4 regions of the Paraburkholderia sp. GAS348 genome follow, and region 4 is predicted to be linked to each of the others. Evidence: riboswitches for the same ligand, from Rfam matches in the RefSeq annotation. Region 4 holds a riboswitch; each other region holds the start of a gene.
The links. A riboswitch is a leader RNA that binds a small molecule or an ion and turns the genes downstream of it on or off. The one in region 4 is predicted to bind cobalamin.
Positions count from the first base shown of each region.

Region 1: it holds a riboswitch for cobalamin, as region 4 does, so the genes downstream of both, P3T22_RS23675 (precorrin-3B synthase) here and cobW (cobalamin biosynthesis protein CobW) in region 4, are expected to answer to the same signal.
Region 2: it holds a riboswitch for cobalamin, as region 4 does, so the genes downstream of both, P3T22_RS11520 (TonB-dependent receptor domain-containing protein) here and cobW (cobalamin biosynthesis protein CobW) in region 4, are expected to answer to the same signal.
Region 3: it holds a riboswitch for cobalamin, as region 4 does, so the genes downstream of both, P3T22_RS07120 (HoxN/HupN/NixA family nickel/cobalt transporter) here and cobW (cobalamin biosynthesis protein CobW) in region 4, are expected to answer to the same signal.

Region 1 covers NZ_JBNPVT010000016.1:95,870-101,640, reverse strand. Annotated here, with positions in the region: gene cobJ (precorrin-3B C(17)-methyltransferase) at 1-473, opposite strand, end outside; gene P3T22_RS23685 (precorrin-2 C(20)-methyltransferase) at 461-1,192, opposite strand; gene P3T22_RS23680 (precorrin-8X methylmutase) at 1,193-1,819, opposite strand; gene P3T22_RS23675 (precorrin-3B synthase) at 1,812-3,323, opposite strand; cobalamin riboswitch at 3,407-3,585, opposite strand; gene P3T22_RS23670 (bifunctional cobalt-precorrin-7 (C(5))-methyltransferase/cobalt-precorrin-6B (C(15))-methyltransferase) at 3,670-5,004, shown strand; gene P3T22_RS23665 (cobalt-precorrin-5B (C(1))-methyltransferase) at 5,004-5,771, shown strand, end outside.
Region 2 covers NZ_JBNPVT010000005.1:236,556-242,326, forward strand. Annotated here, with positions in the region: gene P3T22_RS11500 (EVE domain-containing protein) at 1-419, opposite strand, end outside; RNA gene ssrS (6S RNA) at 523-704, opposite strand; gene P3T22_RS11510 (cell division protein ZapA) at 815-1,129, opposite strand; gene P3T22_RS11515 (hypothetical protein) at 1,126-1,482, opposite strand; cobalamin riboswitch at 1,690-1,946, shown strand; gene P3T22_RS11520 (TonB-dependent receptor domain-containing protein) at 2,038-3,927, shown strand; gene P3T22_RS11525 (FecCD family ABC transporter permease) at 3,955-5,016, shown strand; gene P3T22_RS11530 (ABC transporter ATP-binding protein) at 5,013-5,771, shown strand, end outside.
Region 3 covers NZ_JBNPVT010000003.1:362,370-368,140, forward strand. Annotated here, with positions in the region: gene P3T22_RS07110 (TadE/TadG family type IV pilus assembly protein) at 1-816, shown strand, start outside; gene P3T22_RS07115 (methyltransferase family protein) at 872-1,588, shown strand; gene P3T22_RS07120 (HoxN/HupN/NixA family nickel/cobalt transporter) at 1,697-2,752, opposite strand; adenosylcobalamin (AdoCbl) riboswitch at 2,753-2,913, opposite strand; gene P3T22_RS07125 (PepSY-associated TM helix domain-containing protein) at 3,128-4,516, opposite strand; gene P3T22_RS07130 (TonB-dependent receptor) at 4,666-5,771, opposite strand, start outside.
Region 4 covers NZ_JBNPVT010000018.1:127,829-133,599, forward strand. Annotated here, with positions in the region: gene cobO (cob(I)yrinic acid a,c-diamide adenosyltransferase) at 1-509, opposite strand, end outside; gene P3T22_RS24975 (cobalamin biosynthesis protein) at 506-1,093, opposite strand; partial or broken gene cobA (uroporphyrinogen-III C-methyltransferase) at 1,276-2,004, opposite strand; cobalamin riboswitch at 2,229-2,456, opposite strand; cobalamin riboswitch at 2,536-2,808, shown strand; gene cobW (cobalamin biosynthesis protein CobW) at 3,007-4,107, shown strand; gene cobN (cobaltochelatase subunit CobN) at 4,114-5,771, shown strand, end outside.

The sequences.
Region 1 (5,771 bases), on a different contig from region 4:
TCCGACACGAAGCGCTTGCCTTGCGCTATATCCGCGAGCGCATAGCCCTCAGGCGGATTGAGCACACACGTGCCGAAACGCAGTTCGCCACTCGTCGTAATCGCAGGCGACACGGCCAACTCAGTAGCAATCTCGCGTGCCATGACGTTGACGCCGGCAAGACCGCCGAGCAACGGCACGACCGCACTGCCATCTTCTGCAACGGCCAGCACCGGCGGCTCGACGCCTTTGTTCGACAACAACGGCGCAACGCAGCGAATCACGATCCCGGCCGCACACAGTGCAATGATCGGCGTGCCGCGTGCATACAGCTCGCAAAGATGCGCGCCGAGTTCCGTGTACGAGACATCAGCCTCGACTCGCCCCTGCAAGGCATGCACCTGGCAACCTGCATACAGCATCTGAATCCGCCGCGCCGTCGCCAGCGCGCCCACGCCGAGAATCACAATCGCGGGTGGCGTCAACCTTGCCATTTTTCCCCCGGCACCACGAGCAGCGAAAAATACGGCGAGGCCATCGGATCGACTTCGTCAAGCGGCACGATGCGCTGATTGCCCATGGTCGCGCGTTCGACATAAAGCGCACGATGCGCGAGCCCCAGTTCGCCGAGCACGCGCCGCACCTTATCGAAATTGCGGCCGAGTTTCATGATGACTGCGGCGTCCGCATCGGCGAGACGCCGGCGCAATTCGTCTTCGGGCAAGACGCCGGAGAGCACCGACAAGCTCTGATTGCGATACACCAGCGGCGAACCGAGTACCGCCGTGCCGCCGAGCATCGAGCACACACCGGGCACGACTTCGGCCTCGAAACGCGCCGCGAGGCGGTCGTGCAAATACATATACGAGCCGTAGAAAAACGGATCGCCTTCACAAATCACCGCGACGTCGCGGCCCGCGTCGAGATGGTCGGCGACGATTTCCGCAGCGGTGTCGTAGAAGTCGGCGATGATCGCTTCATACGAAAGCGGCGGTTCGAGTGCTTCGGTGGTCACGGGATAAACGAGCGGCAGATGCTGTTGAGCGTCGTGCAGATGCGCCTCGATGATGCTGAAGGCATTGCCCTTTTTCCCCTTTGCGACGAAATACGCGACCACCGGTGCCGCTCTCAGCAAACGCAGCGCTTTCAGCGTGATGAGTTCCGGGTCGCCGGGGCCGACGCCGAGTCCGAATAAACGTCCTTGCGCGGTCATTTACTCCACCTCCGTCGCCAGCGCATTCACAGCGGCGGCAGCCATCGCGCTGCCGCCGCGTCGACCGTGAACCACGACGTAGGGCACGCCGCGGCTGTTTTCGGCAAGCATGGCTTTCGATTCGGCCGCGCCGACGAAACCGACCGGAAAACCGAGAATCAGCGCGGGCCTCGGCGCACCGGCATCGAGCATGTCGAGCAGATGAAAGAGGGCGGTCGGTGCGTTGCCGATCACGACGACGCTGCCGGCCAGATGCGGCCGCCACAATTCGAGCGCGGCGGCCGAGCGCGTATTGTCGAGTTCGCGCGCGAGCGCGGGCACGTTTTGATGCGCGAGCGTGCAGATCACTTCGTTGTTCGCTGGCAGCCGTGCGCGCGTGATGCCTTGCGCCACCATGCCGGCGTCGCACAAAATCGGCGCGCCCTGCGCGAGCGCCACACGGCCCGCCGCACCTGCGCCTTCGGAAAACTGAAGATCGTCAATGACGTCGACCATGCCGCAGGCGTGGATCACGCGCACTGCGAGTTTCTCGAGGTCGGCAGGAACGCGCGAGAGATCGGCCTCCGCACGTATCGTCGCGAAGGATTGGCGATAGATCTCCTGACCGTCGCGAATGTAATCAAGCATCTATAGGGCTCCGGGCCGCGTGTGCCAATGGGTCGAGCATGTCGGCGGCCTGTTCGATCGTGAGTTGGTGCGCGACGCACGAGCCGAAACCCGGCTGGCCGTCGCGTCGATAAAGGTCGTAGATGCCGGGCGCCGCGGCCAGCAGTGTGTACGGCGCGCGATGCGCGGCGGCGCATGAGCGCGGACAGCCGCTCAGATGGACGTCGACACCTTTGGGCAAGCGATCCGCTAAAAGCAGCGCGTCGGCTTTGGTATCGGCGAGGCTTTTTGCGCAACCTGTGGAACCGGCGCAGGCGATCAAGTGCGCAATAGGCTGCGCGGGGTCGCAGGCGAGGCCCAGCGCGTTCATTTCAGCGAGCACGGCGGGCGCGGCATTGGCAGCGATATCGGGCAGTAACACGCTTTGCCAGGGCGTCATGCGCAGCGTGCCGTTGCCGCGCTGTTGTGAGAGCGTGGCAAGGCCGCGCAAGGTGGCGGCGTCGAGGCGTCCGAGCGGCGGTTGGCCGCCTACGTGCAGCATTCCCACGACTCGCTGAGCGTGCGCACCGAGCCGCAGCGCGGCATCGGCAGGCGTGGCGCGTCGCCAGTTTGCGAGCGACGTGTCGCGTGACAGTGGGAAATCGACGTACTTTTGAGCGTGCTGCAATACGGCGTCGACGGAATGCGCGGCAAGCAGATGACGCATGCGCGTGGCGTCGGTGGTGGCCAGATCGAGGAACGTATTCAGCAGCGCGCGGACAAGACCCGCGACTTGCGCGGGCAGCACGGCGCCGAGGGCGCCCGCGCTATCCGTGCGAGGGCGCTCTGTGGCGTCACGCGAGTCGGCGTATTCGGCATGCTGGAACGCATCGGTACCCGCATCAGCGTCAGCGTCAGCTTCAGCGTCAGCTTCAGCGTCAACATCCGCGTTCGCCACAGCAGGCGGACAACCCGTCAAACCAAACACGAATCGCACCCCGTCTTCAACTTGCGTCGCTGCCAGCCAGATATCATGCGGATGATCGAGCCTCGCAAGGCGCTCGCCACCATCGAGCAGAAGCGCGAATTTGGGTGATAGCGCCGCGAAACGCGCTTCGGTTTGCAGCAATGCAAGCAGTTCGACGCAGAGCGGCCTCGTATCGAACAGCGCAAATGGATCGCGGCCAGCAGTCGGGCTCAGCATCACATTGCGCACATCGTCCGCAGCGGCCGCCCGAATCGGCCCTAGCCCCGCGTCGACCAGCGCCGCGCTCAACGCCGCTTCATGACCGCTGCGCACGCCGCGCACCTGCAGATTCGCGCGATTGGTCAGCTCGACGACACCGGCCGCATGCTGCGTGCTCGCCTCGGCAATCGCCAAGGCCTGCCCGGCGCTCAGCTCCCCGCCGGGCAATTTGATCCGGCAGATTCCACCATCGCGCGCGGCGACGATGCGCAGCAGCCCTGGACACGCCGAGGGCCGCAGCGCGAGGGCCGCGTCGGGCAAAGCAGTGGAGGAGGGCGGAGCTTGATTCAAGACGGACACCGGGTTTAGCGTCGCGCGACGGCCCGAGCGCCGCCCGGTCGGGCATTGCTGCGGCATCGGTACACCCCGCCCGATGTAGGCTGGCACGAACAGTCTGGCCGGCAGGTCTCCTGGCTGGCAGGTCATGGTCCGCCGCGGCCTTCCCGGTCTAACCAGTGGCACGGAGCGCAGGCGGACTCGCTGCATACAGTTGCGGGGGCAGCCACAGCGACACTGTGTTCCCTCTTCGGCCCCGAAGGGCACCGGCGGCTGTATTATGCCTTTTTTCGAACAGCACAACGAGGCTGGACGCTTTGATCGGCGTGGCACAGCGCATTATTTGAAGATACAGAACGAGGATGGATGCATGCCGGCGTGGCTGACCGTGGTGGGCATAGGCGATGACGGCTTCGCCGGCTTGGGGAGGCCCGCGCGGCGTGCTTTGCTGGAGGCGTCGGTGGTTTATGGCGGCGAACGTCATCTGGCGATGCTGCCCGCGCGCCTCGCCGCGCGCCGGGCGGCATGGCCGAGGCCGTTCGATCTCGCGCCTTTGCTGGCGGAGCGTACCGGGTCCGTGTGTGTGCTGGCGAGCGGGGACCCGATGCTGTTCGGCGTCGGCGCGACGCTGGCGCGGCAGTTGCCGGCAGGTGAGTTGCGGGTGCTGCCTGCGCCGTCGTCGTTGTCGCTGGCGGCCGCGCGGCTTGGCTGGCCGCTGCAGGATGTCGCCACGGTTTCGCTGGTGGGAAGGCCGTTGCCGACGCTGAACGCTCATCTGCACGACGGCGCGCGCGTCTTCGTGCTGAGCGCCGACGGGCGCACGCCCGCCGCGCTGGCCGAACTGCTGCATGCGCGCGGTTTCGGCGCGACCCGGATGACCGTGCTGGAGCACTTGGGCGGCGCTCGGGAGCGGTGTATGGATGGCCGCGCGGATCAGTGGTCCGCGGGTGACGTGGCGGCGCTGAACCTGATTGCGCTCGAATGCCGGGCAACGGAGGGCGCCCCGCGTTTGCCGTTGACCGCCGGCTTGCCCGACGACGCCTTTCGCCACGACGGTCAGTTGACCAAACGCGACGTCCGCGCGATCACGCTGGCGCGGCTCGCGCCGACGCCCGGCGAATTGCTCTGGGATGTGGGCGCGGGCAGCGGATCGATCGGCATCGAATGGATGCGCGCGCACCCGACTTGCCGCGCGATCGCGATCGAAGGGCACGCGGAGCGGCAGCGCTTCATCGAACACAATCGCGATGCATTGGGCGTGCCGGGTCTGCAGTTGGTGGCTGGCCGCGCGCCCGATGCGCTGGCAGGATTGGCTGTGCCGGATGCGGTGTTCATCGGCGGCGGCGTGACGGCGCCGGGCGTGCTCGATGCCTGCTGGGCGCGTCTGCGTGACGGCGGGAGGCTGGTCGCCAATGCGGTCACTTTGCAAGGCGAGGCGACGCTCGCGGCGTGGCGGGAGCAGCATGGCGGCACGCTGACCCGGATCGCGCTTGCCGAGGCCCAGCCGCTTGGCGGCTTCGATACCTGGCGCCAGGCGCTGCCGATTACACTGCTGGATGTCACCAAGCCGGCTGACGGCGCCAGCGGCACGTCCAGTGCGAGCAACACGAACGGCGCGCACGCCACAAGCAGCACGAATGGCACGAATGGCGCCAGTGACATCAATGCCGCTAATGGCACCTCAGCCGCCTCACCGCAACCCTAATGCGCGAAGAAACGCCCGAACAACCCGCGCCGCTGCGTAGCGGCTACACGACCGGCAGCTGCGCCACCGCGACGTCGCTCGCGGCCGCGCGTCTGCTGCTCGCGGGTATCGTCAGCGAGGTCGCGGAGATCGTATTGCCGAAGGGCCAGCACGTGCCGCTGCCGCTGGTGTTCTGCCGCCTGTGCGCCGACGGCGCCGAAGCGGGCACGGTGAAAGACGCAGGCGACGACCCCGACGTGACGCACGGCGCGATCGTATTCGCCCGCGTGCGCCTGCGTGCCGAACCGGGGGTGATATTCCGCGCGGGACCCGGCGTTGGCACCGTGACGCGCGCCGGCCTCACGCTGGCGGTCGGCGAACCGGCGATCAATCCGGTACCGCGCAAGATGATGACCGAGCATCTGATCGAGCTCGCGGCCGAACATGGATACACCGGCGGCTTCGAAGTGACGATCGGCGTCGAAGGCGGCGAAGCACTCGCGCTGAAAACGATGAACCCGCGCCTCGGCATTCTCGGTGGCTTGTCGATTCTCGGCACCACCGGCATCGTGCGGCCGTTCTCGTGCTCGGCCTACATCGCCTCGATTCATCAGGGCATCGACGTCGCGCGTGCCAACGGTTACATGCATCTCGCAGCCTGCACCGGCAACGCAAGCGAAGACGCAATGCGCGCGCACTACGGTCTGCCGGATATCGCGCTGATCGAAATGGGCGACTTCGTCGGCGCGGTGCTCAAGCATATGAAGCGCGCCCCGGTCGAGCGCCTG
Region 2 (5,771 bases), on a different contig from region 4:
GTCACCGGCGTGATCGACAGGCGGTTGCCTCTGGCGAGCACGCGCATGTCCTTCAATTCCTCATGCTCGCGCAGCGCGGCAAGCGGAATCAACGGAATCTTCTTCTTGAACACCACATCGACGAGTAGCCAGCGCGGCGTTTCCTGCGACGACTTCGGGTCGTAGTAGGGACTCTTCCTGTCGAACTGAGTCGGATCCGGATAGGCGGTGGACGATACCTCCGCGAGCCCGGCGATGCCCGGCTCAGGGCAACTCGAGTGATAGAACAGCACGCCGTCGCCGACCTGCATCATGTCGCGCATGAAGTTGCGCGCCTGATAGTTGCGCACACCAGTCCACGGCAATGTGTGCTGCGGTGCCTGAGCGAGATGGTCGATGCTTGCTTCGTCCGGTTCGGACTTCATTAGCCAGTAGCGCATGAATCGAATTGAACGTGAGTGAACGTTACGGGTTTGATACAGCAAGAAAAATCGAGGCCCAAAGAAAAACGGCACCGAACCGAAGTCCGATGCCGTTTTGAATAAGGTCCCCGCCTTAGCCGCTAGGCCGGCATCCTGAACCGGGGGTTCAGAATTGGTCGCAGTTAGCAGCACTTCGGGTACATCAGACAGAGTGACGCGCACACCCGTGCTACAAATTTCCACAACCGTGCACATGGCATTGGTTCAAGGAATATATGACCTTGGCGAACCAGGCAGGGAAGTCAAACCGATTGAACTCAATCGCTTGCATGAGCCTTCGCTCATGCATTCCGCTTGAATCCGTAGCCGATCTCAGGACCGGCCACTTGAAACTGTTCGAGACTGCTGGGTACTTACTGCATGCTGTACTGCTGAATCACAGTACCCAGTTGTTCGTTCATTTGGTGCATTGTACGCCGGATTTCTTCCGCGGGAAATGCTTCCCCGTGTCGCACGCTCGTTTGCAGCTTAAGCAGTTCCGATGCCAGCGACAGCGCAGCCATGACGGCAATGCGATCCGTGCCGCGTACGTTGCTGCTATTGCGGATCTTCGACATCTCGGCGTCGACGCGTGCCACCGCTTCGAGCAGCGCGCCTTCAGTTTCCGGCGAGCAGGCGAGGCGATAGGGCACGCCGAGAATCGATACTTCGATCTGCTTGGTGGTCATGCATTTTCTCCATGGCGGGTGACGTCGCTCTCCGCTTCGACCTCATGCGGCGCGGTCTCGAGCAGATCGAGCTGATTGTCCGGCTCGTTGTGCGCGCGAGCCCGCGGCAGCTTTTCGAGGATCGCATTCAGGCGGACCTGTGCGTCGTCGATCTTTGCCGACAGCGCGTCGCGTTCCGCCTGCAGTGCATCGCGCTCCTCACGCATCAACGCGAGTTCAGTGCGCGTGGCCTCTGCTTCGGCACGCGTTTGAGCGAGCTGATCTTCGAGCGCGAGCCGCGCTTCATTGTGGCGTTGGCTGATCGCGATCAGCTTGCCGATATTTTGTGAAAGTGTTTCGAGTTCGGTGAGCATCTGCTGCGTCCTCTAAAGACATTGCATTTTAGCGCGGAATGTCGCAGGTTCCGACAATTGTCTCGTTTCGAGACGTAACAACATCGCTTTATGCAGGCTTTTATCGACCATATGATGAAAAGCACCACGCGCATCGGACAATAGCCTGCACATAACAGATCAGATTGCGCACGGCCTAAGCATTCTTGACGGACCCGAGGGCCGCTCCTAAACTGGCCGCACTCTGGTGCCCGCGCGCGCTTTTCCACAGTGCGCGCAGTTAAACGGGAAGCAGGGCGCGCGTCTCGCCTGAACGCGCGAACCTGCGCTGCCCCCGCAACGGTAAGCGACCGCATTCGTCATGCAGGTCGATCCTGATCGCGTGTTCGAAGCTGAACACGCGAGTGTGCCACTGCGCGTCACGCGTGGGAAGGCGGGATCGATGTGTCGCCAGCCCGGATACCGGCCAGAGGGAGAGGGTCGTCCGCACGCAAACGTTAAACAGCGCGGGCGCCTCGTTACGCATCGGCCTGCGGGGAAGCGGGCCGAGCAGGCTATCCACAGGAATGTCATCCCATGTTGTCCCCTATCGCTCGTGCGGCGTTGCTCGCCTTTGCGAGCCTGCCGCTCGTCGCGCATGCGCAAGCTGCTTCTTCGCCGTCTTCATCTTCATCTGCCGATACGGGGTCTGCCGGTCCGTCACCCACGCTGTTGTCGCCCGTTGTAGTCAGCGCGGAACGCGGGCCGCAACCGCTCGCCGATGCGATCCCGCAGACCACGCTGTTCGACCAGCAGGACATCGCCGATACGACTGCGACCGATTTGCCCGGTCTGCTGCAACTCGCGCCCGGTGCGCAGATTTCGCGCACCGGTGGACCGGGCTCGACGACGAGCCTGTTTCTGCGCGGCGCATCGTCGACGCAATCGCTTTTGCTGATCGACGGCGTGCGGGTCGATTCGGTGAGCCTGGGCGCGCCGCAACTCGCGCAGATTCCGCTCGCCCAGATCGACCGCGTCGAAGTGGTGAACGGCAACGTGTCCGCGTTATACGGTTCGGGCGCAATTGGCGGCGTGGTACAGGTCTTCACGAAAGACGGCGGCGACCATCCACCACGCTTCAATTTTTCGGTGGGCTATGGCAGCTATCACACGCAGACGCAGCAGATGGGCGTGAACGGCGCGCTGGATCAAGACGGCAAGACGACCTTCAGCATCTCGCTCGCGCGCTCGAAAGACGACGGCTTCTCGTCGCTCAATCCGGCAGAGGCGCCCAACGCGAATCCAAACGCAAACGGCTATCTGAACGAAAGCATCTCGGCTTCGCTGCGCCACAAGTTCAACGACAAGTGGGACGCGGGCGTCACGTATCTCCAGTCGAACGGCAATAACAGCTACGACAACGCATACGGCCTGCCCACCGATCTAAACAACCTGTACACCAAAGTGCGCCAGGTGTCGGTGTTCGCGAACGGCAAGCTGACCGACTGGTGGACCACGCACTTCATCGTTGCCGAAGGCGACGACCGCAGCGTGTCGAATACCAACGGCATCTACAACGGCCGCTTCGACACCGACAATCGGCAGTACACGTGGCAAAACGATTTCGCGTTCGCCGCGCAGCAGAACCTGCAGGTCGGCTATGAGCATCTGGATCAGAGCCTCGACTCGGATACCTTCGCGGCGCCCGACCGGCATGTGGATTCGGGCTTTGTCGGTTATACGGGGCGCTTCGGGCGCAACCAGGTTCAGGCCAATCTGCGGCGCGATCAGTATTCCGATTTCGGCGGGGCGAACAGTTACTATCTCGGCTACGGCTTCGACATCAGCGAGCATTGGAAGGCGACCGCAAGCTACTCGGATTCGTTTCGCGCGCCGAGCTTCGACGATCTGTACTATCCGTACAGCGGTAATCCGTCGATCCAGCCGGAGCGCAGCCATTCGATCGAAGCAGCGTTGCAGTACGCCTCGAATGCGCTTGGCGTGATGCGTCTGAGTGCGTTCCAGACGCGGTATTCGAATCTGATCGACTACCCGCAGGTCTCGCCTGGCATTTATCTGGCCGAGAACGTCGGCCGTGCGAAGGCGCAGGGGCTCGAAGGATCGTGGAGCGGCCATGTCGGCAAGACGGATATGCGTGCGTCGGTGACGCTGCAAAATCCCGTCGACCTCGATAGCGATACCGATCTCGTGCGGCGTGCCCGGCACTTCGCGTCGCTGGCGGTGAATCGCAGTATCGCCGGGTGGCGTGTCGGCGGCGAGTGGATCGTCAGCGGCACCCGTGAAGACAGCAGCGGCACGCTGGGCGGCTACGGTGTGGTCAATCTGTCGGCGCGCTACAGCATCACGAAGGCGTGGTACGTCGCCGCGCAGATCCAGAACGTGTTGAACAAGGACTATGAAACGGCCTACTCATATAACTCGCCGCGGCGGGGTGCGTATGTCACGGTTGGTTGGCAGCAGCAATGACGAACGTACTGGCGTGAGAACGTGTCGATGAACCGCGGTTCGAGCCCTATGCATAACACCACGACCACGCTGCGCGTGATGAACGCGAAGCGCGCGGCCGCGATATGGCTCGCGCTCGCGGCAATCGCACTCGCTGTGCTGATGGCGTCGCTCGCGCTCGGCAGCGTGCCGCTCGCACCCGCGCGCGTGCTGGCGGCGCTGCTGCCTTCGCACGCGTCGCATGTCGAGTCCGCCGATCTTGCTGGCGAGATCGTGCGCACGCTGCGTTTGCCTCGCGCGCTGGGCGGCTTCGCGTGCGGCGCGTTGCTTGCGCTGGCCGGTGCGCTGCTGCAGGTGCTGTTGCGCAACCCGTTGGCCGAACCCTACGTGTTGGGGGTGTCGGGCGGCGCGGCGACGTTTGCACTGGTCGCGATGATCGCCGGATGCGCGTGGTGGATCGTCGATGCCAGCGCCTTCGCCGGCGCCTTCGTGTCGATCCTGCTGGTGCTCGGCCTCGCACGCCGCGAGCTGTGGCGGGGCGAGCCGCAGGATACGTCGCCGCGGTTGCTGCTGACCGGCGCGGTGATCGCGGCCGGTTGGGGCGCCGTCATTACCTTGTTGCTCAACCTCGCGCCGGACAGTCGGCTGCGCGGCATGTTGTTCTGGCTGACCGGCGATCTGAACGGTGGCGCGATGCCATGGACGGCGCTCGCCGCGCTCGTCGTCGTACTGGTGGCAATCGTGCCCGCTGCGCCGCGTCTGAATGTGCTGCTGCGAGGCGACGCTGCCGCGCAGGCACTCGGGGTGGCGGTGATGCCGCTGCGCTTGCGCGTGTATCTGGTGGCGTCGCTGGCTGCTGCTGCGGCGGTGACGACGGCGGGCACGATCGGTTTTGTCGGCCTCGTCGTGCCGCATATGCTGCGGCTCGCGTTCGGCAACGATCAACGCATGCTGCTGCCGGCCGCGGCGCTCGGCGGCGGTGTCGCGGTGATGGGCGCGGACCTGATCGCACGTACCGCGATCGCGCCGGCGCAATTGCCGGTCGGCGTGATCACGTCGATCGTCGGCGTGCCGGTGTTTCTGTGGATGCTGTTGCGCAGGCGCCGATGATGAACGTACACAACGCCCCGCTATCCGCGCTGAGCGCGCAACGCCTGACCTTGCGTGCAGGCATGCGCACCTTGCTCGACGCGTTCACGCATACGTTCTACGCTGGCGAAATCTGGTGTATCGCCGGGCCGAACGGCGCGGGCAAGACGACATTGCTGTCCACGCTCGCCGGTCTGGCGCAACCGTCGGCGGGCCATGTCGAACTCGACGGCGTGCATCTCGCCGACTGGCAGCCGTTGCCGCTGGCGCAGCGTCGCGCGTTGATGCCGCAAAGCGCAGCGGACGCTTTCAGTGCGAGTGTGCTCGACATCGTGATGCTGAACCGCTTTCCGCATCTGACAGGTTGGGGGTGGGAGGGCGAGGCGGATCGCGCTGCCGCGCATGCCGCGTTGGATGCATTGGGCCTCGCCCAATTCGCCGCGCGCGACGTGCTGTCGCTTTCGGGCGGCGAGCGTCAACGCGTGGCGCTGGCGGCGGTGTTGTGCCAGGAGGCGCCGTTGCTGCTGCTCGACGAGCCGCTCTCGCATCTGGACCTGCACCACCAGATCGACTGTCTGGAAGCGCTGACCGCCTGGACGCGCGAGCCCCGGCGTACAGTGATGTTTTCGTGCCACGATTTGAACCTCGCACGGCGCTTCGCGACGCATGCGCTGCTGCTCGACGGCAACGGCGGCGCGTATGCCGGGCCGGTGCACGACGTGCTGACACCCATGCTGACGAGCCGCGCGTTCGGTTATCCATTGATTCTGCTTCGC
Region 3 (5,771 bases), on a different contig from region 4:
GTGGCGTTGATGCACTTCGCGTTCGGCACCGTGGTGGACGTACCATTCAACGGCAATACACGGGGCTTCGATCGCGCGACGATGGCCGCCGATATCAACAATTACACCTTCAACGGCAACACCAATTCGGCTGAAGCAATCTGGAATGCGCGCAACCAGTTGAATACGGTGATCACGCAGCCGTCCAGTCTGCGGGTGATCGTGTTCTTCTCGGACGGCGCACCGAATAGCTTCTCGTCGTTCTTCCCGACTAATCAGAGTGCCTGCAACAATAATAAAGCCGGCACGATCGCAAGCGGCGACGCCACGAACGGCTTCCTGTCAGGGCTGGACAGCATAAGTGCCCTAAGTCAGCCGTTCCCATCGCCGTGCTATAAGAACGGCCTGACGAAGACCAACGACGCGGGTACTCTCGTGACCGCGTTGCCGAAGTGGTACAACGCACACAACATCAACGAACAGATCTTCCCCATCTGGCCCGTGACCGCGCCGCGCGCCGTGCCGAACGGCAATGTCACGTATGTGAACGTTAACCGCGTGTCGCGCAATCTGCTTGAAGCGATGGCGGCGCAGGCGCGCATCGAGGGCACCTATGTGTTCACGCTGGGTTATGGACCCGAACTCGTCGCGCCGGCAGGCCCGGACAACGAAATAGGCGAGGACGTCCTCAAATGCATGGCCAACACGCCGGATTCGCTGCCCCGTTGCTACAACCCGCAACAGCCGGTCGGCGTGTTCTGCTACGCTGCGACGCCGGCCGATCTATTGCCGTGCTTTACGCAACTGGCCTCGCAAATCCTCCGCATTTCCAAGTGAGCGCGCCATGACACCGACGACACCTTTGCAAGATCTGCCGCTCGCGATCAGCCCTATGGACGCGGCGGCCGAACCTCCTGCATCCGCATCCGCATCCGCATCCGCATCCGCATCCGCATCCGCATCCGCATCCGCTGCCGATACGGGCGCGTCCTCCGGCCTGCGCTACGCGCTGGTGGAAATCGCCGCCCGGCTCGGCGCCGCGACGATGCTGAGCCTGTTCGCCTACGCCGCGATCACGCAATGGCGCGCGGCGCCGTCGCGGATCACGTTGCTGTTGCTGGTGGTGGCCGCGTGCGTGACGGTCGGTTTGTCGCTGTTCTCGCGTGTGCCAATGAAGCGCGACTGGCGGCCGTTCGCGTTCATCTGTTCGATGGGCGGCACGTATTATTTTCTGGCCGTGCGCCTCGCCCCCGGCGCGCAACTCGTGCCGGAGACGGGCGGCGCGGCGTTGCAACTGCTGGGGATTTTCTGGCAATTATTCGCGAAGGCATCGCTGCGGCGCTCGTTCGGCATTTTGCCCGCCAACCGTGGCGTCGTATCCCGCGGCGCATATCGCCTCGTGCGTCATCCGATGTATCTCGGCTACTTTGTCACCGACGTCGGCTTTCTGCTGGTGAACTTCGGCCTGCAAAACCTGCTGGTGTACGGCTGCCAGTTTGCCTTGCAGGTGGGGCGGATCGTGCGGGAAGAGCAGCTTCTGTCGGCGGACGAAGGTTATCGCACGTACAAAGGCCGGGTGCGCTATCGGGTGATTCCGGGCGTGTTCTAGGCAAGGCTCGCACGGTGCACCGCTTTGCCGCCCGGCAGGCAGACGATCAGCGTAGCCACGACGAGCACGCGCGGAAAGGCCGGCCCCCACTGCACACCCTGTCCATCCCTATCGGCCGATTTCCAGATCGTCGAATTTTTTCGCGCGATAGATCAGTACGGAGGCCACCCAGCTCAGCACAAAAATGCCGATGATCAGATAACCGAGCATGCCGAAGTGACCGTTCAGCGCGCCGACCGCATCCCACACCGGCCCTTGCAAATTCAGTTTGTCGGAAATCAGGCCCAGCGCTTCGATACTGCCGATCACAATGGCCACGATCACCGACACCAGTGTGATCGTCATGTTGTAGTAGATCTTGCGGATCGGCTTCAGATAAGCCCAGCCGTAGGCAGCGAGCATCAGGTGCCCGTCCAGCGTGTCGATCAGCGACATGCCGGCGCTGAACAGCACCGGGAAGACCATGATCGCCCAGGGCGACAGTCCCTGAGACGCCTGGGCGGCGGCGATGCCGAGCAGGGCGATTTCGGTGGCAGTGTCGAAGCCGAGGCCAAACAGAAAACCGAGCGGGTACATATGCCAGCTGCGCGTGAGCATGCGGAACAGCGGCTTGAACAGGCGGGAGAAAAAGCCGCGGTTGGCCAGCAGCAGATCGAAATCGTCGTCGACATAGCGGCCGCCATTTTTCACATTGCGCCAGGCCTGATAGATCGAGTTCAGGATGACCAGATTCATCAGGGCAATCGCAAACAGGAACAGCGCGGAGACGAGTGTCCCGATCACACCGCCAATTTCCTTGTAGTGGTTAAAGCGCCCCTGCATGACGGACGTGGCCGCTGCGACCGCGAGCGAGGCCAGCACCACCACGGTCGAATGGCCGAGCGAAAAGAAGAAGCCGACGGTCACCGGGCGCTTGTTCTCCTGCATCAGCTTGCGCGTGACGTTGTCGATGGCGGCGATGTGGTCCGCGTCGACGGCATGGCGCAAGCCGAAACCATACGCCAGCAGCGCGGTGCCCAATAGAAGGGGATGGTGGCGAAACGCCGCGAGTGCCCAGGCCCACGCGAGCACGTTGGTGGCGATCAGCACGCCGTAGATGCCGAAAAGCCGGCTCCGAACGCCAGTGTTCGAATCACTGAAAATCTGTTTCAGCTGCGAAATCATCAACTGTTCCTTGGGATACCGCGTCCCGAACGAGATTGAACGATGGCGAAGCGAGGTCTGACTCCCAGCTTGGATTCAACAGGGCTTACATGCTGGATACAGTGGCGCGACCGCGCCGGATTCTCACCGGCTTCCCGCTTCGCCAGGTGGGACGATGCCTGCAAAGCTTATACACGCGCCCAGACGGGTTGTCGATGCAATCGAAATTCTTCTGAATAGACAGCATCGGCAGCTCGTCAAGGCGCTATCCGGTATGTTACTGGCTCATCGTACTCGCACTTTTCACGGGAATGAAGCGCACAGCAAGGCGGCGGGTAGAAGTTCGCGTGATGTCTTCAAGAGGTGCTCCTTGATTTTGACAGCGGGAATGAAGCCTTAAGCAGGTTGCCGCGCGACGCGGCCAAAAATCGTGCGGTCGGCGAGCCACACCGCGAGCAGCGTGGCGCCCATCAACGGGAAGACGATGCCGAGCAGAACGAGGCCGGTTTTCCAGCCACGCATTGGCGGCGCAGCGCGCTCGCGCGAGGGTGCGCCGAGCGAGCGCTGCGGCCGCCGCTTCCACCACATCACACAGCCGGTTACGGCCATGCCCGCTAGTCCAAGTGAAATCGCGGCGCAGAGAATCTGATTGGCGACGCCGAAATAGCGGCCCATATGCAGCGACGTGCCGTACGACACGGCCTTCGACACCGCACCGTAGTGGCCGTAACGGATGTCTTTCAGCACCGCGCCGCTGTATTGGTCGATGTACAGCGTGCGCTCGTCTTTCGGGTCGGCGGGAAAGTACGAGACGGTGTAGACGCCCGTAGCGGAGGTGGGCAGCACGATGTCGTAACCGCCCGGGACACCGAGCGATGCGACGAGAGCAACGATGCGTCCAAGCGGCAGCGCCTGCGCTGCGTGTGCATCGGCGGATTGCGGTACTGGAGTGTTGCCGACGGCCCATGGCGTAAGTGGCAAGGGCAGGTCGTCCATCACCATGCCCGGCATCGCGGAGCGCAACGGCAGGCCACCCCACGATCCCGGCGGTGCGCCGAGATTGGCCGCGCTCGCGAGTGCCTTGAACTGCTTACCCCATGAGCCTGTCCACGGCAGACCGCTCAGCACGAATGCCAGCGTGCCGAGCGCGAGCCAGATGCCCATCACGGTGTGAAGGTTTTTCCAAAGCGCGCGCCCTCGCAGCGAGAAGCGCGGCAGCAACGCCGCGCGTGCAGTGGTTTTTTCGCGCGGCCACCAGAGCGCGACACCGGTGCCGATCATCACCAGCGTCCAGCACGCGGCCAGCTCCATCAGCAACTCGCCTGGTTTGCCGAGCAGCAGCTTGCGGTGAAGCATGCGGCCCACCTGCATGAAGCGGCGCTCGACGCTGAGCGTGCCCAATACTTCGCCGTTGTATGGGTTCAGATAGACGCTCTGCTTTTCGCCGTTGGCGAGACGAAAGATGAACTCGGTGCTGCGCTCCGGTGCATTCGCGATGGGAGCCGTCACCGCGCGCGCATCGGCCGGCATCGCCGCGCGCGCTTTGGCAAGCAACGCATCTTCAGTCAGCCTGGGCGTGGCTTGCGGTGCGACGATCAGGTGGTGCGGGTAAAGCAGCGGCTCGATTTGCGGCTGGAAGCAATACAGCGTGCCGGTGATTGCGAGCACCACCAGAAACGGCATCACAAAGAGGCCCGCGTAAAAGTGCCAGCGCCACAGCGTCCGGTAGCCGGCGCTCGTGGCGCTCGTTGCGGAGGTCGTGCGTTGAGCGGTGGTGGTGGACATTCAATCCTCCTGAAGCAAATAGTGGGTCGATCGGTTTGCACAGCGATGCACGCGCTGGTTTGCATCGCGCGAACGCATCGAGCGCATCGAGCGCATCGAGTAGCGGACAAGCACGACACGAGCACAAGCCGTGCATGCCAATCGCGTGTTCACATGCGCAGCTTCGCTTCGACGTAAAACGTACGGCCCGGATACGGGTGATAGACGAAATAGCGCGCGTCGAACAGGTTGTCGACGCCAATGCCGACTTCACTCACTTTGGTAGGCTTGAACGTGAACTTCGCGTCCGCCACCGTGTACGAACTGGTGCCGCCGAATACATCGGGATTCGTGTCGGTATTGGTGAGCGTGTTGTATTCGCGGCCGGAGTAGCGCGCGGCGAGCGTAAGCGCTGCGCGTTCGTCGATGTGATACGTCGCGGCGAGATTGGCGCGCCACAGCGGAATCCGATAGAAGTACTTGCCGACGGTCGTCGGGTTCTGCGCGTTCGCGATGATCTTCGACTGCGTGTACGCCACACTCGCCAACAGATCGAGCCCGCGTACGAACACATCCTGTCCCGAGTAGCTCGTTTCGACGCCACGCGAGCGCACCTTGCCGATGTTCTGGAAGTTCGTCACGTTCGGAATCACGGTGGTATCGGTCTGACTGAAGATCGTGTTCTTCACGTCGTCCTGAAACAGCGAGAAGCGGAATATGCCATTCCAGTGCGCCCATTCGGCGGTCAGCTCTTTCGAGAGATCGTCTTCGGGCTTCAGGTTCGGATTATTGTTGATGATCGACGAGCCGTTGATTTGCCCCTGGAACATCTCGCCCACAGTCGGAAACCGATAGGCGCGGCCGACGGAAGCGCGCAAGCTCAGATCGTCGGTGACATCGAACGACAACGCGGCTTTCGGCGAGAAGCGATGCTGGTTCGCGTCGCTGTACGGAATGGCTTTGCCGGGGAGCGACTGCGAACCGCCGTAGGCTTGCCAGTCTTCGTACCGCACACCGTAGACCAATTTCCAGCGTGGCAGAAAGTGCCATGCATCCTGCGCGTACAGCGCCTGAGTCTGCGTCTTGCCGGCGAACGCATTGGCAAACGACGCGGCCGCGCCGTCACGCCAGTTCAGCGTGTTGTAACTCTCGTTGGCGAGGAAGTAGTTGTCGTAGTGATAGCCGAAGCTCAGCGCGTGGTTTGTCAACCCCGCTTGCGGCGTGACGGGTGTGTAAGTGGTGCGCAGATCGAGCGTTTTCCAGCCGGTGCCGTCGC
Region 4 (5,771 bases):
AGCGCGTCGGGCGCGTGACGGCCGGTCACCACCACATGCAGCATTTCGGCGCGTGCGTTCAGTACCGACAGTACTTCGTCGAGCGGCAGGTATTCGTACTTCAGCACTGTGTTCAGCTCGTCGAGGATCACCATCTGATAGTCGCCGCTCTCGATCATGCGGCGCGCTTCGTTCCAGCCTTTGCGCGCGGTGGCGATGTCGGCGTCGCGATTCTGGGTGTTCCAGGTGTAGCCGTCGCCCATCGTGACGAAGTCGCAATTGGCGATCGCACCGAGGAAGTCGCGCTCCGAAGTGTGCAGCGCGCCTTTGATGAATTGCACGACGCCGAGGCGCATGCCGTGTCCAAGCACGCGCACGGCCATGCCGAACGCGGCGGTGGTTTTGCCTTTGCCGGTGCCTGTATTGACGATCAGCAGGCCTTTTTCGACGGTGGCGTTGGCCTGCTTTTTCTCGTGGCCTTCGCGCCGGCGTTCGGTCATGCGTTGGTGCGATTCGGGGTCGGTTTTCATGAAAGGTCCTGTTCCTGATGGGTGTTGTTTGTCTGTTCGCGGGCGGGCTGGGCGGTGATCGAGGCGATCGCAACCGTGACGCCGCCGTGGATGGTTTTGCGCACGAGTAGCCGTGCGTTGGGGGGATCGGGCGTGATCGATGCAACTGAGGCGGCTGGGACAGTTGAGGCAACTGCGGCAGCTGAGGCAACTGAGGCAACTGAGGTACCCGATGCACCAGAGGCAACCGATGCCAATGCCGATGCATAGGCCGCACGAGGTGCGCTGCCCGCATCAGACTCGGCCGCCGCGGCGAGCAGGGCGCATGGCTCGCAGACGCCGTCTATGCCGAGATGCTCGCGCGTGGCCGCCGATGGATCGCTCACGGAGATCGCCGCAATCTGCGCGCGGCTGAACAGCTTCAGCGGCAGCGCATGACGGGCGCAGAATTCGAGCAGGCCGGTTTCGTGGGCTTTGGTGTCGACCGAGGCAATCGCGCTGATTTCATCGAATGCATGCGAGCCGAGTGCGGCACGCACGGCCGCTTCGATCTGCTCAGCCGAACTGTGCAAGCGACAGCCGATGCCGATGCTGAGGGTTTTCATTGCGCGTCCGCGGCGTTTGAATCTTCCGCGGTATCCGAAGCGTCCGCGGCGTCTGCCGCTCTGGCTGAGTTCGCCATATTTGCCATTTCCGCCGCTCCCACCGTTCCCACCGTTCCCACCGCACCCAGCGCACCCAGCGCACCCAGCGCACCCACCGCCCCCGCCTCACGCACCGCGCCAGAACTCACAGCATCCCGCGCCAAAGCCAGCGATGCCACTCCGCCGATCACCACGATCGCCGGCGAGCCGAGTCCGGCGCGCGCGACCGCGTCCGCGAACTCGCCGAGTTGCGAGAGCGCATGCCGTTGCTCGGGGCGCGTGGCCGATTCGATCGCCGCGCACGGCGTATCGGCGCTCATGCCGGCCGCGAGTAACGCGCCGGCGATATCGTTCAGCCGCCGCATGCCCATGTAAATCACCAGCGTCATCCGCGTGGCGACAAGCGCGCCCCAGTCCGGCTCGCTGCTGCCGGCACCGTGCCCGGTGACGAACACCACGCCTTGCGCGTAATCCCGATGCGTCACCGGAATACCAATTGCCGCGGGCGCCGCGATCCCGGCCGTGATGCCGTTGATCACCTCCACGCTGATGCCCGCTGCGTGCAGCGCCTGCTGTTCTTCGCCACCACGGCCGAACACGAACGGATCGCCGCCTTTCAAACGCGCGACGCTGCGTCCGGCCCGCACGTGTTCGAGCATCTGCGCGACGATGCCGGCCTGCGGCGTCGACGGATGCCCGCCACGTTTGCCGACGTACACGACCAGCGCGTCGGCGCGTGCGAACTGCAGCACGTCGGGGTTCACCAGATCGTCGACCAGCACCACATCGGCTTGCGCCAGGGCGCGAGTCGCCTTGAGCGTCATCAGTTCGACATCGCCGGGGCCGGCGCCGATCAGCCAGGCGCGGGTCATCGCGGCATGCATGGCGCGCGCCATGTCGTGACTAGCGGGAGCGGGTGAGGCTTGATGCGGCCGGAGGCGGCGGAAATCGAGGTCATGCGGTGCTACAGATTACGCGCGACGAACAACGCTGCTCGCTGCGTTTCCCTCAGGAAAACGCTAGCGGCTGCGCCACGTCGTGCTTTAGCGCCTTCACATCCGTCCCTCGCGGATTCCGGCGGCCGGCAGCGTGACGTTCACTGCCTCCGCGTCTGGCCGGTATCCGGGCTGACGGCCTCATGCGTTTTGCCTTCCCGTCCGGATTCGTCAGACAGTGGCATCAAAAACGCATGCGCGATGCGAGAGCACCGCAGGTCGCTTACCGTTGCGGGGACAGCACAGGTTGAGCGCAGCGAGCGCGGCCTGTTTCCCGTTTAACTGCACATGCGAACGCATATGCGGGCACCAAACGCGCGCATACGATAGCACACGGCAGGCCGCGCCGGCACTGCGCAAAAGCCCTGCCGCGGCCGGCGTTTCCTTGACGGCACAGGGCTCTCGGCCTAAACTCGCACGCACTTTGGTGCTCGTGTGCGCGCTCGTGCGCATGCAGTTAAACGGGAAACAGGGTGCCCGCCTGCAATGGATCGGGTCAACCTGTGCTGCCCCCGCAACGGTAAGCGAAAAGCGGTGCGTTCTCCAGCGCCGCGGAGCCGGCTTCGATGTCCACGCGCAAGGCCGCGTCGGCATATAACCACTGGGCGAGAAACCACTCGTCCGGGAAGGGGAAGCGGCGCTTTCGCCAGCCCGGATACCGGCCAGACCAGGAAGAACGACCACCGCGGGGATGCGGCGGTGCGTTCAGGACTTCATTCCCGTTTTCTGTTTTTCGGTTGCCTCGGCAACGCCGTTGTTCGTCCCCGTGCTTTGTTATTGTGGTTGCCTGCAGGGCATGAACCCGCTCGCATGACCTATGCAGACAAAACGCGAAGGCGCGTCGGCGTGCTCGTGCAACTCCTACGGATAGACCTCACGATGCAAACTCAAATGCGCAAGATCCCCGTCACCATCGTCACGGGCTTTCTCGGCAGCGGCAAGACCACGCTGCTGCGGCACATTCTTCAGCACGCGGGCGGCAAGCGCATCGCGGTGATCGTCAACGAGTTCGGCGAACTCGGCATCGACGGGGAAATCCTCAAGGGTTGCGGCATCGGTTGCGATGAAAACGGCGTCGAAACCGAAGGGCAACTGTATGAACTCGCGAACGGCTGCCTGTGCTGCACCGTGCAGGAAGAATTTTTCCCGGTGATGGAAAAGCTGGTGGAGCGCCGCGAGCAGATCGATCACGTGCTGATCGAAACCTCCGGTCTCGCATTGCCGAAGCCGCTGGTGCAGGCGTTCAACTGGCCGCAGATCAAGAATAGCTTTACTGTCGACGCGGTCGTCACCGTGGTAGATGGCCCGGCTGCAGCGAGCGGCCAGTTCGCCGACAACCCGGTCGCCGTGGATGCGCAACGCAAGGCCGATCCGAATCTCGACCACGAATCGCCGCTGCACGAATTGTTCGAAGACCAATTGTCGGCAGCCGATCTGGTGATTCTGAACAAAACCGATTTGCTCGACGAAGCGCGTCAAGCTTCTGTCGAAGCCGTCATTCGCGAAGAAATTCCGCCGCAAGTGAAGATCGTGCGTGCGCAAATGGGCCAGCTCGACCTGCATACGTTGCTGGGTCTCGAAGCGGCCTCGGAAGAAACGATCCACTTGCGCCACGATCACCATGGTTCGGCTGACGACGCCGATCACCACCACGATGAATTCGATTCGGTGGTGGTGCACGCGAATGTTTCGTCGCGCGAGGCCGTGATCGCAGCATTGCAAGGGCTCGTCGAAACGAACACGATTTACCGCGTGAAAGGGTTCGCGGCATTGCCGGGCGCGGCGATGCGTCTGGTGATCCAGGGCGTGGGCCGCCGTTTCGATAGTTACTTCGACCGGCGCTGGCAAGCGGGTGAAGCAGGCGAAGGCCAGCAAAGCCGCTTCGTGCTGATCGGCGAAGACCTCGACCAGGCCGCGCTGCAACAGGCATTCGACGCCGCCTTGGGCGCCGTGGCGAGCGCCCAGCCGCAACAGGCGTAACCGGTCATGCATCTGCTGCGCACCACGCCGGGCGGTTTTGTCGACGATACGCAAGGTGTGATCCGTATCGACCAGCAGCCCGCCGATATCGTGGTGCTCAGCTCCGCCGACACCACGCTGTCGCTGCTCGCAAGCGTGTTTTCGCGCCTGGGCGACGGTTTTCCGAGCGTGCGGCTCGCGAACGTCACGTATTTGCGGCAGCCGGCTTCGGTGGATTTCTATGTCGAAGACGTGCTGCAGCATGCGCGTGTCGTCGTGGTCGATCACCTTGGCGGCGAAGCGTACTGGCCGTACGGGATCGAACAGGTGGTCGCGCTCGCTGAGCGCAAGCAGCAGACGCTCGCGATGTTCTCCGGCGATCTGCAGGAGGACCCGAATCTGCTCGCGCGCAGCACCGCCGACGCCGATCTGTGTCATCAGCTATGGCGTTATCTGCGTGAAGGCGGCCCGCAGAATGCGGAGGCGTTCCTGCGCTGCATCGCGTACCGCTCGCTTGGCTGGGGTCGCGAGCCTGCGCCACCGCGCGCGCTGCCCGCCGCAACGCTCTACCATCCCGAACGCGATTCACCGACCGTGGCCGACTGGCAGGCACGCTGGCGTAAGGGCGCACCGGTCGCTGCGATTCTCTTCTACAAGGCACATCTGCAAGCGGCCAACACGGCCGTGTTCGATGCGCTTATCGATGCGCTCGAAGCACAAGGTCTGAATCCGCTGCCGATCGCAATTACCTCGCTGAAAGATGCAATGAGCCGCGACGTCGTTCAGCGGCTGTGCGCGCAACATGATGTCGCGCTGGTGCTGAATACGACAGCATTCGCCGCGTCTGCGATCGACGACCCGGAGCCGCTTGCGCTCGCTGGCGACGCGCCGGTGATGCAGGTAATCCTGAGCGGCGGCAACCGCAAGGATTGGCTCAAGGACAATCAGGGCCTCAACTCGCGCGATATCGCCATGCATATCGCGCTGCCGGAGGTGGACGGCCGCATCATCACGCGGGCGATCAGTTTCAAGGGGCTTGCCTATCGTTGTCCGCACACCGAGGTCGATGTGGTCCGCTATCAACCGGACCTCGAACGCGTCGGTTTTCTGGCTGAACTGAGCCGCCGCTGGTGCCGTTTGCGCACGCTCGATAACGCGGACAAGAAACTCGCGCTGATCCTCGCCAATTATCCGATGAGCGAAGGGCGGATCGGCAATGGCGTGGGGCTCGATACGCCGGCCTCGGTGGTCGGTATTCTGTCCATGCTGCGCGATGAAGGTTATCGGTTAGGCGATTTGCCCGCTGACGGCGATGCGCTGTTGAAGAAGCTGACCGAAGGCGTGACCAACGATCCTGTGGTGCGAGACTTGCGGCCCGCGTTGCAAAGCCTGGCACTCGACGACTATCTTGTGTACTTCAGCGCATTGCCGGCGGAAGCCCGCCATGCGCTGAACGCGCGCTGGGGTTCGCCCGACCAGGATCCGACGTTGCGGCGCGGCCGTTTCATGATCGCGGGCTGGCGCTGCGGGCAGGTGTTCGTCGGGATTCAGCCGTCGCGTTCTCGTGAACAGGGCGATTACGCGAGCTATCACGACGCTGAGCTCGTGCCGCCGCACGCGTATCTGGCGTTCTATTTCTGGCTGCGTCATCAGTTCGGCATTGATGCGGTCGTGCATGTCGGCAA